Regions from separate parts of the Cetobacterium sp. ZWU0022 genome, predicted to be linked through region 2. Evidence: riboswitches for the same ligand, from Rfam matches in the RefSeq annotation. Region 2 holds a riboswitch; each other region holds the start of a gene.
The links. Region 2 has a riboswitch for cobalamin ahead of L988_RS02360 (TonB-dependent receptor). Riboswitches for the same ligand answer to the same signal wherever they lie in the genome.
Positions count from the first base shown of each region.

Region 1: it holds a riboswitch for cobalamin, as region 2 does, so the genes downstream of both, L988_RS06755 (sirohydrochlorin cobaltochelatase) here and L988_RS02360 (TonB-dependent receptor) in region 2, are expected to answer to the same signal.
Region 3: it holds a riboswitch for cobalamin, as region 2 does, so the genes downstream of both, L988_RS05445 (TonB-dependent receptor) here and L988_RS02360 (TonB-dependent receptor) in region 2, are expected to answer to the same signal.

Region 1 covers NZ_JRJZ01000083.1:22,176-26,471, forward strand. Annotated here, with positions in the region: gene L988_RS06745 (iron ABC transporter permease) at 1-709, opposite strand, end outside; gene L988_RS06750 (ABC transporter substrate-binding protein) at 742-1,599, opposite strand; gene L988_RS06755 (sirohydrochlorin cobaltochelatase) at 1,648-2,490, opposite strand; cobalamin riboswitch at 2,611-2,787, opposite strand; gene L988_RS06760 (ABC transporter ATP-binding protein) at 2,942-4,296, shown strand, end outside.
Region 2 covers NZ_JRJZ01000032.1:45,417-49,712, forward strand. Annotated here, with positions in the region: gene putP (sodium/proline symporter PutP) at 1-873, shown strand, start outside; gene L988_RS02355 (methylated-DNA--[protein]-cysteine S-methyltransferase) at 890-1,369, opposite strand; cobalamin riboswitch at 1,486-1,654, shown strand; gene L988_RS02360 (TonB-dependent receptor) at 1,682-3,577, shown strand; gene L988_RS02365 (ABC transporter substrate-binding protein) at 3,641-4,296, shown strand, end outside.
Region 3 covers NZ_JRJZ01000057.1:3,223-7,518, reverse strand. Annotated here, with positions in the region: gene L988_RS05460 (hypothetical protein) at 1-555, shown strand, start outside; gene L988_RS05455 (META domain-containing protein) at 598-984, shown strand; gene L988_RS05450 (NlpC/P60 family protein) at 971-1,438, shown strand; cobalamin riboswitch at 1,511-1,701, shown strand; gene L988_RS05445 (TonB-dependent receptor) at 1,708-3,678, shown strand; gene L988_RS05440 (hypothetical protein) at 3,638-4,225, shown strand; gene L988_RS05435 (DMT family transporter) at 4,239-4,296, opposite strand, start outside.

The DNA of each region.
Region 1 (4,296 bases), on a different contig from region 2:
CTATCAAAAACCTTAATCTTTTTACATCCACACCTAAAGTTTCTGCCAACTCATCTCCAGCTATTAAAATATTTAGTTCTCTATACTTTAGTGAAATAAGTCCTATTGATATTAAAAGAACAATAAAAAGAGTTGTCAAACTATCCCATCTTGCACCAGCTAAGCTTCCCGATATCCAAAACATAGCTCCTCTCAACTGAGCTTCATTTTTAGCTGTTGTAACTAAAAAAGTAGTAACTCCCGAAAAAAGCGAAGACACGGCTACCCCTATTAATACAAGTTTTGTACTAGAGTATCCTCCATTTCCAGCTAAATAAAAAACTAAAAATGCTGTCAGTGTTCCAAATATAAAAGCCCCTATCCCTGGAGAAAATCCTATTCCTAGTAATCCTCCTAAAACAATTGATATCACAGCTCCAGTACTAGCTCCAGAGGAGATTCCCAAAATATATGGACTTGCCAATGAGTTTTTTGTCAATGCTTGCATTAGTATTCCAACTAATGACAATCCGCCACCACTTAAAAGAGATAATATGACTCTTGGAACTCTCAAATTCCACACAATCATCTCTGTCGACTTTTTCCACTCGATAGAAAAAATCTCTCTATTCAAACTTTTGTTTATTATAATCTTCCAAACATGCAATGGTGATAGAGAAACACTTCCTACTGTAACAGCTATAGTTCCTAAAATAAATATTAAAGTCACTGAAATTAATATAAGATTTTTGCTCTGCACTCTCACTTTTGCTCCTCACTCAACCCTTCTGAAATTTTTTCAATTCCTTTACTCACTTTTATTCCCGAAGATAGATAACTTAGAGGTATTCTTATAAATCTATCTTTTTTTACAGCTTCAAGCTCTGATATTGGAGAACGATTTTTTAAGAAATCTATCTTTGACTCATAACTTTTATCTCCATAATCTATAACAATTATTGCTAAGGGATTCTCATCTAATATTTTCTCCCAACTTCCAGTTCCAAAACTAAAGCTACTTTTTCTAAAAATATTTTCAGCTCCAGCTATTTCCATCATTGTATTTCCTATTCCATTTCCTCCAATTACAAATGGTGCTGACTCTTGACTATCATAAGCAAATATTTTAATCTTTTTCTTTCCTAAATTTTTTGATTTCACTTCTTCTATCTCTGACTTCATATTTTTTACAACTTGATTTGCATTTTTTTCAAGATTAAATCTTTTTCCAAAATATAAAATATCCTCATAGATATCATCTATATTTGATGTTTTTTGAGATTTTGTAAAAAAAACTTCTACTCCATTTTCTTTTAATTCTTCAATAGTTCCTAGATTTTTAGGTGTTGCTATTGATTGCCATCCTGTTAAAAAAGTTGGATTCAATGAATAAAATAACTCTTTTGTTGGGGCTCCTGCTGCTAAAACAGGAATTTTATTATATTTCTGTTGGAGCTCTGGAAGAATCTCATCATCTAAAAAAGATGTTCCAATCAAATAATCTTCTGCTCCTATAGCCAACAACATCTCAGTTGTAAATTGTGATGTTGATACAACTCTTATAGAATCACTTGAAAAGGTAAGCGTAGTTAGTAATAAAAATAAAAATAATTTTTTCATATTCTTTCTCCTTTGAATAAAAAACGGAAGAGATTATCTCTTCCAAGTTTAATGGCTTGCTTTTCTCCCTCTTGCATATTCAGCTTTTTTTACAAGAATATCTTCAGGTCTTATATTTTCTAACTCTCTAGCCTTTTCAATAAAAATATTTTGAACTCTTTCTATTTCTCCTAATCCTTTTAAGTTTAAAGATACTTCAAACCCATTCTCTTCTAAAGCCTCTTTCCAGTCTTCAGCTATATCATTTTTTGCATGATCTCCAGCAACAAACATAAGAGGCATAAGTGTAACCTTCTCTTTTCCATCTTTCTTTAGCTCTTTAACAACCTTATCTAACCCTGGATATCCCTCCACAGTTCCTACATAAATAGGTTTTTCTAAATCTCTAGCTATATAATCTAACATAGGATATGTTGAGTGTGCTGGATGTTCCGTTCCATGACCTATCATAACGACAGCTTCACTTTTCGATAAATCTCCTATCTCATCTTCTAAAACTTCTAAAAGATGAAAGTAATCTTCTACTGATGTCAAAAGTGGAGTTCCAACTCTTATATCTTCAAATCTATCTGTAAAACTTTCAACTTCTCTTTTTAATGCTTCCATCTCTGTTCCATTTATTATATATGTTGGCTGAAGGATTACATGCTTATATCCCTCCACCAGTAATTTTTCTAAAATTTGAGTTGTATTTAAATTTTCTATTCCTCTTTTAGCTAAAATTCTATTTATTATTCTTGAAGTAAACACTTGATAAAAATCCAATTTTGGAAACTCAGCCTTTATCTTTTTATTTATAACATCTATTGTTTTCTCTCTAGTATCCTCGTGTGTAGTTCCAAAATGAGCAACTACAACCGCTCCTTTTTCTAAGTCCTTATAAAAATCCATCTTCTCTCCTCATATACATTTTTTATAGTAATACAAATTTTTCACCAATAAAAAAACCTCTCTTTTATCAATGAATTTTAAAGAGAAGTCAAATATATCAATATTATGCTTCTCCGTCCTCGCAGAATCTTTAATAATGGCAGGTCTCCTGACTTAGATTCATCCTACTAACAGCCCTTCCCAAAACTTTTCATTTCAGTGGTATTACTGCTTTTGTCCTCTATACAGTGGCGGGACCGTTTGAGATTTACACTCAATTCCCTTTTAATCTATAGAACCATTACTCTTCTTTATATGTAATATTAACACTTTATCGTACAAATTTCAATCAAATTATCTAAAATTTATAACATTATCATCTATTATTTATATTATTTATATCTTAAAGTATTGACTTTTATATATAAAAAAAGTTACTATTAAATTAATAACACACAAAGGAGATAACTCTATGAAAATAACTTCATCTAAATCTTTGTTATATTATTTAAAAAAAGAAAGAAAATTACTACTCTTTTTTCTTTCGATAAGACTAGCAATGACTGCTATAGATATCTACTCTCCTCTTTTAATAAAAAATTTAATTGATGAGGCCTTACCAACTAAAAATATAAATCTACTGCTAAAGTTTTCAATAATTTTAATAGTTTTATATATACTTCGTCTAGCTTTTGCAGTTCATTCTCAAGCTAATGGAAAACTTATGGGAAGTAAAATAAAACAATCCATGAGAAATGACCTTGTGAAGAAATTATTATCTCAACCTGCTGAATTTTTTAAAAAAAATCAAAGTGGTGATCTAATTTCTAGAGTAATAAGTGATTTAGATAGTGTTTCAACACTTTGTCACAGAGGATTAGAAGACTTTATATTTTCGGTTATTACAATTATTGCATCCATTTTCATTATGATTGATTTTGATTTAAAGTTATCTCTAATAACTTTATTTCCTCTTCCATTGACTCTTTTCTTTGTATATAAAGAAAATAAAAAAATGAAAGCTGGACATAGATTGGTACGAAAAAACTCAGGAATACTATCCTCTAATTTTCATGACACTCTAAGAACCATCTCATTTTTAAAAGATAATCATTTAGAAAAATATGCAGAAAATAAATTTCTAGAAAAAAATCAATCTTTATTGAATAGCGAGAAGGAAAATATGATTCCATCTAGTTTAATTGTTTCTGGAGTTACATTCTATTCTAATATAACCCAACTTATAATTATACTCGCAGGTGGATATCTATATATAAAAGATGGTGTTACTATGGGGATTATACTATCTTTCTTATTGCTTGTTGATCGATTTAGATTACGTATTATGAGAATGGTTGGCTTAGTTGATATTTATCAGAAAGGAATATCTGGAGTTAATCGTTTTAATGAGATTATAAATTTAAAAGATAGACCTGACGGTAATTTTGATTTCAACGAGCAGATTAAATCTATCGAATTTAAAGATATAAGCTTCTCTTTTGAAGAAAACAGTATTTTAAAAAACTTTAATCTAAAAATAAATAAAGGCGAAAAAATCGCTTTAGTCGGTGAAAGTGGAATTGGAAAAAGTACTACTGCTTCTCTTTTAAAAAGATCTCTTATTCCAACTGAAGGTAAAATCTTAATCAATGGAATTCCTTTAAACGAAATAACTTTTAAAAGTTATTTAAGCAAATTGGCCATTGTAGATCAAAGTGATTATATAATCAATGGAAGCATGATTGAAAACATTACTCTTGTTAAAGAAAATTTCTCAGATGAAGAGATAAAATTTGCAATCGATAAATCCTATGTATATGAGATTTT
Region 2 (4,296 bases):
CAAGGAGCTCTTATGTTTATGGCAATAATAGCTGTTCCAGTAATGGCTTATTATAAAATAGGAGATTTAGAAACTGTGAAGCAAGGAATAGAGTTAAAGGGAATAACTTTTGATATATTTAAACAAGGTGGAAAGAATATTGGAGTTATGGGTATCTTATCATCTTTAGCTTGGGGATTGGGTTATTTTGGACAACCACATATTTTAGTTAGATTTATGAGTATAAGTGATGTAAAAGAGTTAAAGAAATCTAGAAGAATAGCTATGATTTGGGTATTAATATCACTAATTGGAGCTATAGCAATTGGATTATTAGGAATTCCTTTATTTAAAGAGGTAAGTCAACTTGGTGGAGATGCAGAGAAGATATTTATTTATATGATAAAAGAGTTATTTAACCCTTGGGTGGCTGGAATTTTATTAGCAGCAATACTATCTGCAATAATGTCTACAATAGATTCTCAACTATTAGTATCATCAACAACATTAACTGAAGATTTTTATAAATATATAAAAAGAGATGCTACAGATAAAGAGATTATGTTTGTAGGTAGAGTTTGTGTAGTAGTGATTGCATTACTAGCTTTATTATTTGCTCTTAATCAAAATGCTAAAGTTTTATCGCTAGTTGCATATGCTTGGGGAGGATTTGGGACAATATTTGGACCAGCAATAATAGCTGTTTTATATTTAAAAGATGTAAGTGCAAAAAGTGTTTTATCAGGAATTTTAGTGGGGACATTTGTGTTTTTAATCTGGAAAGTTATTGGATTAGATGCTTATATGTATGAGCTATTACCAGGATTTATGACAAATTTAATAACAGTTTATATAGCTGAGAAAGTATTCTGTAAAAGGGTAGTTGAAGCATAATGAAAAAGGTACAAAATTATTTTGTACCTTTTTTTTCTAAATGTAATAATTCATCCTTTAAAGTTAATCCATACGCGTAACCTGTTAATTTTCCATTACTACCAATAACTCTATGACAGGGAATAACTATGGGAATTGGATTTTTATTATTTGCCATTCCGACAGCTCTACAAGCCTTTGGATTTCCAATAGCGATGGCAATATCTTTATATGATTTTACTTCACCATAAGGTATTTTTAAAAGAGCATTCCAAACAGATTTTTGAAATTCTGTTCCTGATGGATTTATTTTAAAAGTGAAGTATTTTCTTTTTCCGTTTAAAAACTCTTCAATCTCTTTAAAAGCTTTTTCTAAAAGTTTTGTAAGTTTAAAGGTTCTATTTGAAGAGGGATTGTTGAGTTCTATTTTTGTGACTTCTTCTTCATTTGCTTCTATTTTAAGTAATCCGAGTGGAGTATCAAAAATATAAAAATAACCTGGAACTATATTTTTCATAAGACCTCCTATTAAAACATAATTTTAGATTATACTGAAATAATAGAAAAAAATCAAGATTATTTAAAAAAACATGTTCGTTAAAAGGTTAAAACTTTTAAAAACAAAATAATTGTAGTATAATAAATTAGTATGGTTTTGAAATTAAAAGGGAATTAAGTGAGAATCTTAAACGGTCACGCCACTGTGAAATGGACGAAGATAGTAAAACCACTGGGAAACTGGGAAGGGCTATTGTTAGGATGAAGTTGAGTCAGGATACCTGCCATAAAATTTAAATCTGCGAGTGACAGAATGGGAGGATTAAAAAAAGTGAATAAAAAATTTTTATTAGGAGCATTAGTTGTTGTAGCTAATCTAGCTGTGGCAGAACAAAAAGTTGTAAAGCTAGAAGAAAGTGTTATAACGAGTGAAAATACTTTTGCAACAGTAGCAGATATTCCAAAAAATATAACTGTTTTAACGGCCGAAGAGATAGAGCAAAGAGGAGCGAAGACAGTAGCGGAAGCTTTAAAATTAGTATCGAGTGTAACTGTTAAAGAGATGGGTGGAGCAGATGCGGCTTTTGATATGAGAGGGCAAGGAGCAACAGCAAAATCAAATGTAATAGTTCTTGTAGATGGGGCACCGATAAACTCAATAGATTTATCAGGATATAAAACAAGTTCAATCCCTGTAGATAATATAGAAAGAATAGAGGTTATTCCTTCGGGAGGTTCTGTTTTATATGGAGATGGAGCGATTGGTGGAACAATAAATATTGTAACTAAAATGCCAAAGGATAAAAAGAACTATGGTAGCTTAAATAGTGAAATAGGATCATATGGTTTAAAGAAACAGCAGGCTATATATGGAACTAAGATTAACGACAAATTATCATTAGAATTAGATTATTTAAAAAAAGAGAAAGATGGATATAGAGATTATGCTAAGGATGATTTAGAAAGTTTTGGACTTAGAACAAGATATAAGTTAGCAGATGGAGAGTTTGGATTTAAATATAATTATTCGAATAATGAGTTTAGAGCTCCTGGAAGTTTAACAAGAGAAGAGGTTGACGGAGATAGAACTCAAGTTTCTAATGATCCAAATACATGGAAAGTTGATGGGAAAACAGAGAAAAATGATTTTGTAGGAGATTATGTATATAATATTGATTCTAATTTAGAATTTAAATTATTAGGAACATTTACTCATGAAAGATACTCTTCAAATGGAAGTAACTATAAAACCGAGATAAAATACTTAAAACCACAATTGAAATACTCTTACTTAGATGATAGTTATGTTGTTATAGGGGGAGAAGTTTTTGAAGGAGAAACAAGAAATTTTTCAAATTATGGAGACAGTAAAGTTGAAAAAGAATCAATAGCAGGATTCTTAATAAATAGTTATACAGTTGATAAATTTAGATTTACTCAAGGATATAGAAGACAAAACATAGAGTATACAGGAAAAAATAAAAAATTCTCAGAAAAGAAATTTAAAGAAGATTCAGTTGAGCTGACAGGAAGTTATCTTTACTCAGATTCAGGATCGACTTATGTAAGTTATACAACAGGATTTAGAGCTCCAAATACGGATGAGTTAAATTCTTGGGATGGAGAATATAAACCTCAAAGAACAGAAACTTATGAAGTTGGAATAAAGGATTACATAGGAAATACTTATGTTTCAACATCTGTATTCTATATTGAAACTGAGAATGAAATATATTTAGATCCAACAGCGATAAAACCTGAAAATCCATGGGGAAGTAATAAAAATTTAGATGGAACAAGTAAAAGAAAAGGAATCGAGTTTTCATTAGAGCACTACTTTGATAAGTTAACAATTTCAGAATCATTGACATATATGGAAACAGAGTTTAAAGATGGAAAGGATATTCCAGGGGTTCCAAATGTAAAGGGAGTATTGAACTTTAATTATAGATTTAATGATAAGTTAACTTTAAATAACTCTTGGGAATACTATGGAAAAATGTATGCGAATGGAGATGAAGAAAATTTAGGCTCTAAAGTAGATAACTATATTTTATCAGGAGTTTCATTTTCATATGATTTCAAAGATGGTTTAATTGTAAGTGCGGGAATAAATAATTTATTCAATGAAAAATACTATGATTATGTAGGTTATAACAATGGGACACTAAGTTATTATCCAGCAGCAGAAAGAAATTATTATTTAGGAGTTAAGTACAGCTTCTAAGAAAGAGATGCTCTTTTCAAAGTTTGAAAGGGGCATTTTTCATATTATTTGAAGGAGAGGGTAATGTTAAAAAAAATAATGATATTAAACACTTTCATTTTCACAATTTGTTTTTCAAGAGTATTAGTAGATAGTACAGGAAGAGTAATTGAAATACCAGAAAATATTGAAAGAGTAATATCGACTGTACCATCTAATACAGAGATTATTGTAGACATGGGTTTAGTAGATTTGCTAATAGGGGTAGATAGTTATTCAGAAAAAGTAGATGAAAGATTAAAGGGAAAAGGTTTTTTAAGAAGTGATGATTTGAATGAGGAAAAGATAGTAGAATTAATGCCAGACTTAGTAATTTCATCTCATCATAATTTGAAAAAAGGAAAAGAAAGTTTAAAATTTTTTGATGAAGTTGGAATTCCAGTGTATGTTATTAAAAGTCCAAAATCACTTTCTGAAGTAGCGGATTCTGTAACAGAGATAGGTGAAGTTTTAAATAGAAAAGATGAGGCCCAAAAATTGAAGGATAGATTTCTTGAAGAGTTGAAGATGATAGTTTCAAATAGAAATTTAGAAAATAAAAGAGTTTATTTTGAAATTTTGGATAGCCCTATATATACAACAGGAGCTGAAACTTTTTTAAACGATGCTTTAGAAAGTATAGGTGGAAGAAATATTTTTAAAAGTGAGAAGGGATGGATTTCACCACCATTAGAATCTAT
Region 3 (4,296 bases), on a different contig from region 2:
GTATATCCTAATATTTATATCGAGCAGTTAAATGATGATATATTTAATGATACGAAAGAGATTTATATAGGGTTAGAGTTGCCTCAAAACTTGGATTTAAATATGAATTATAGAATTGAGGGAGAGGTATTAAGTCTTAGTTACAATAGAGTAAAAAAGGTTTTGATTGATAAAGTTTTTATATTAGCTATGAAAAATGAAGTTTCAAAGACGATAGCCTTAGATAAATGGTATATACCTGGGCAAAAAATATATATTGATGATTTTAGAGAGGTTCAAGGGTATTATTTATTAGAGGAAACGGGAGTATTGTCTGGAAAATATAGTGGTCTTAAAATAAAAGTAAATGATATAGAAGAAGAGATAGATGAGTTTGGAGAAAGTGAAGAGATAGATTTAGATTTTGGAAGAATGAAAATTGAAAATGGAAGAGCTTCTATTTGTATTGATAAGTTAAATCATTTAATTCAAGGGTCGGAAATTAATTATAAAATTTTTGATAAAAATGAAAATATTATAGAGAGTGTTCGTTTAAAGTTTTATATAGAAAATTAGTTTATAAAATATTATTAAATAAAAAAGGTGAGGTGTGAAATTATGAAGAAATTGGTATTAGTTTTGTTTGCGATTTTTTTAATGGGAGGATGTTTTGCTAAAAAGGTAGATGTGTTATCAAAAGTTCTCGATAATACTTACAGTTTAGAGAATGTAATTGAAGAAAGTCAGATTGATGTTTTTTTTCAGAAGGAAAAAATAGTAGGTAATTCTGGAGTGAATAGATATTTTGCAACTTATAAAATAGATGGAGATAAAATTTCTGTGGGGGAAATAGGTACAACTAGAATGATGGGACCAGAAAATTTAATGTTACAAGAGCAAGGGTATTTAAAAAACTTAAAAGAAGCACAAGAGGTTAGAATAACAGAAAATGGAATTCGAATAGTTACAAAAAGTGGAGTGGAATTAAATTTTGTTAAGAAATAAAAAAATATTAATAAATATAATGATTTTGTTTTTACTCTTGTTGACAGGGTGCTCATCAGCTAAAATTAGTGAAAAAGAAAGACAGGTTAGAGTAGTTAAAATTTCAGGCTTTTACAACAATTGGAAGGGGACTAAATATAGATTAGGTGGAACTACTAAATCAGGAGTAGATTGCTCAGCTCTTATGCAACACTTATATAAACAGAAGTTTGAAGTTAGTTTACCTAGGACAACTGAAAAGATGTCCTTAGAAGGGAAAAAAATAAAAAATAGAACTCACTGGGAAGTTGGAGATTTGTTATTTTTTAAAATTGGTAGAAAAAAAATACGTCATGTAGGTGTTTATTTAGGAAATAATAGATTTTTACATGCATCAACCTCTAGAGGGGTGATTATCTCTGAGGTTGATGATTATTGGAGTAAGCATTTGTGGCAAGTTAGAAAGGTTTTGTAAATTATACCTAAATTGTTATTATATTTTAAATGTACAGATAAAGTTTTTGTTATAAAAAAATTATATTGGAAAATATTAAGTAAGATGTGTTAACATGTGAAGTACTAAAAAATAACATCTTAATATGGAAGTGTGGTTAAATTCCACTACGGCCCCGCCACTGTAAAATTGACGAAAGCACAAAAGCTCACTGAGGTAACTTGGGAAGAGGTGCGAGTAGGGTGAAATGAGTCAGGATACTTTTAAGATGATACTTCGAGGGAGGAAAAATGAATAGAAAAATCATGGTGCTAAGTCTTTTGACTTACACAACTTTGGCTTATTCAAAGTTAGATGAGAGGATTATAAAACTGGAAGAAAGTGTTATAACCACAGATAATTTTGAAACCAATATCAAAGAAACAGGAGCGAATATAACAGTTATAACAAGTGAAGAGATAGTTGAAAAAGGGGCTCAAAATCTTGTGGATATTGTAAGGATGGCACCTGGAGTTATTGTATCACATTATTATGATAGTATTAGATTTGATGTGCGTGGAGCAGGGAGTCCTGTTCATGCAGAAAAAAATACCATAGTAACATTGGATGGAGTACCTATAAAAGGAGATCAGATAACAAATATTCCAATAGCAAATATTGAAAGAGTAGAAGTTGTTCCTGGCGGTGGAGGGATTTTATACGGTGATGGAGCTATTGGAGGAATTGTAAATATTAGATTAAAAAAAATTGATTCATTTTCAGAGGGGAAAAATTATTCAGGGCATATATCAGGATCTGTATCAAGTCATGAATCTAATAAATTTGGTGTTGGTGTGAATACAAAAATGACAGAAAAAATTGCAACAAGTATTGGATATAACTCTAGCTTACAAAGAAGTGATAAAAGAGGCGATGAATATGGAGATATATTTAGTAAAAGAAAGAACTTTGTGCTAAGTACAAAATATAATTTAAATGATGGAGAGATTGACTTTAGATATACAAGAGATGAAAAAAAATATGCTAAAGATGGTGATGTACCAGAGGATATTTATGAAAATGATAGTAGAAATCCGGGGAATATTTCAAGAGGTGAATCACATAGCAATGATTATTACTTAGGATATAGATATGATTTGAGTAAAAAAACTCAACTATACTCTTATTTAGGTTTTTATGAAAAGAAATTTGAAACACACAACCCTAAAAAGGGGGAAATAAAGCATGAAGATGATCAAGAGAAAATATATGGAAAAGTTCAAGTGAAACATAATTATACAGAGAGTGATTATTTTATGTTAGGAACTGATTTAACTAAAGAGATTGCGACTCCCCAGAAAGAGAAAAAATTAGATGATTCAACAAAAGATAGTTATGGAATATTCTTAATGAATGAAAATAAAAGAGGTAAATTTACATTTTTACAAGGTGTTAGATACAATACTGCAGAGTATAACTATTATTTTAGAAATAGATCACCTATTCCAGAAGAGAAGTGGGATACTAAAAATAAGACAAAGTATAATGACTATTCTTACACTTTGGAAACGAGATATTCCTATAATGAATCAGGCGTTGTTTATGGAAAATTATCTAGAGATTTTAGAACTCCGTTAATATCAGAGATGCGTTATACAGTAAATGCTGAAAAATTAAACCCACAAACACAAGATACAATAGAGTTTGGTGTGAAAGATTATATAAATGATACATATATAAGTTTGTCAACATTCTATAAGATGACAAGAGATGAAATCTATTATAGTGGTGAGGAGTATTCGAATTTCCCATATTATAATATTGGAGATACTGAGAGATACGGTGTAGAAATTTTTGCAGAACATTATTTTGAAAAGCTTACTTTAAATACATCAATAACATATATATATCACAAAATAAAAGATTCTAAATTTGATAGTTTAAAAGATAAAGAGGTTCCTTTTATTCCTAATTGGAAATTGGGATTTGGTGCAAGATATGAATTTACACCTAAAATAGTTGGAAACGCAGATGTAATTTACTATGGAAGATATTTTGACTCGGATGATCCTACAAATATCAGAAAAAAGGATCAAGGAGATTATGCAACTGTTGATATTTCATTGTCTTATAAACCTTTAGAATCTCTTACATTAACTGGAAGAGTTAATAATTTGTTTGATGAAAAATATGCAACATATGTGGGATATTGGGATGATACAAGACAATATAATAGAGGGGATGGAAGAATTTATACGTTGGAAGCGACTTATAAATTCTAAGGTAGTTATGAAGAGGCTGAGAAATATTTTAAAGGAAGCTAAAGAAAAAATTGTAAAATTAAACGGTGAAAGAGTTTGTAATCAGACGAGTAATAGTTGTGGTTGTTGTAATTGGGATTATTCTTTGATATCTTTAAAAGAAAAAGCAGAGATATTAAACTTTATTAGTTCTAATGATATTGTTAAAGAGAAAATTTTAAGGAATAAATTAGAGGATAAGGCATGTTATTTTCATGATAAAGAGAGTAAAAGTTGTTTGATATATGATTTTAGACCTATATGCTGTAGATATATTTCTTATAAAATATATGAAAAGAGTGATTGTTTTAAAACTTGTTCTCCTCTTGAACCGTGTAAAAAAGGGAAATCAACTGTAATAAGAATTGAAAAAGAAGAGGTTTGCATTTATGATAAAATTTTGAAAAAGTTTTCTTTGGATGAGAAAGAATATTGTTTTATAGATGATAAAGCGATACCTGAATATCAGGAGTATAAAAAAGGTCAAAATATAAAATTGAGTAGCATAATAGATGAATTAAAAAAGTGATTGCAATTTGCAATCACTTTTTTGATAATTTATAATTAAATAATGCAGCACCAATAATTATAAGACCACCT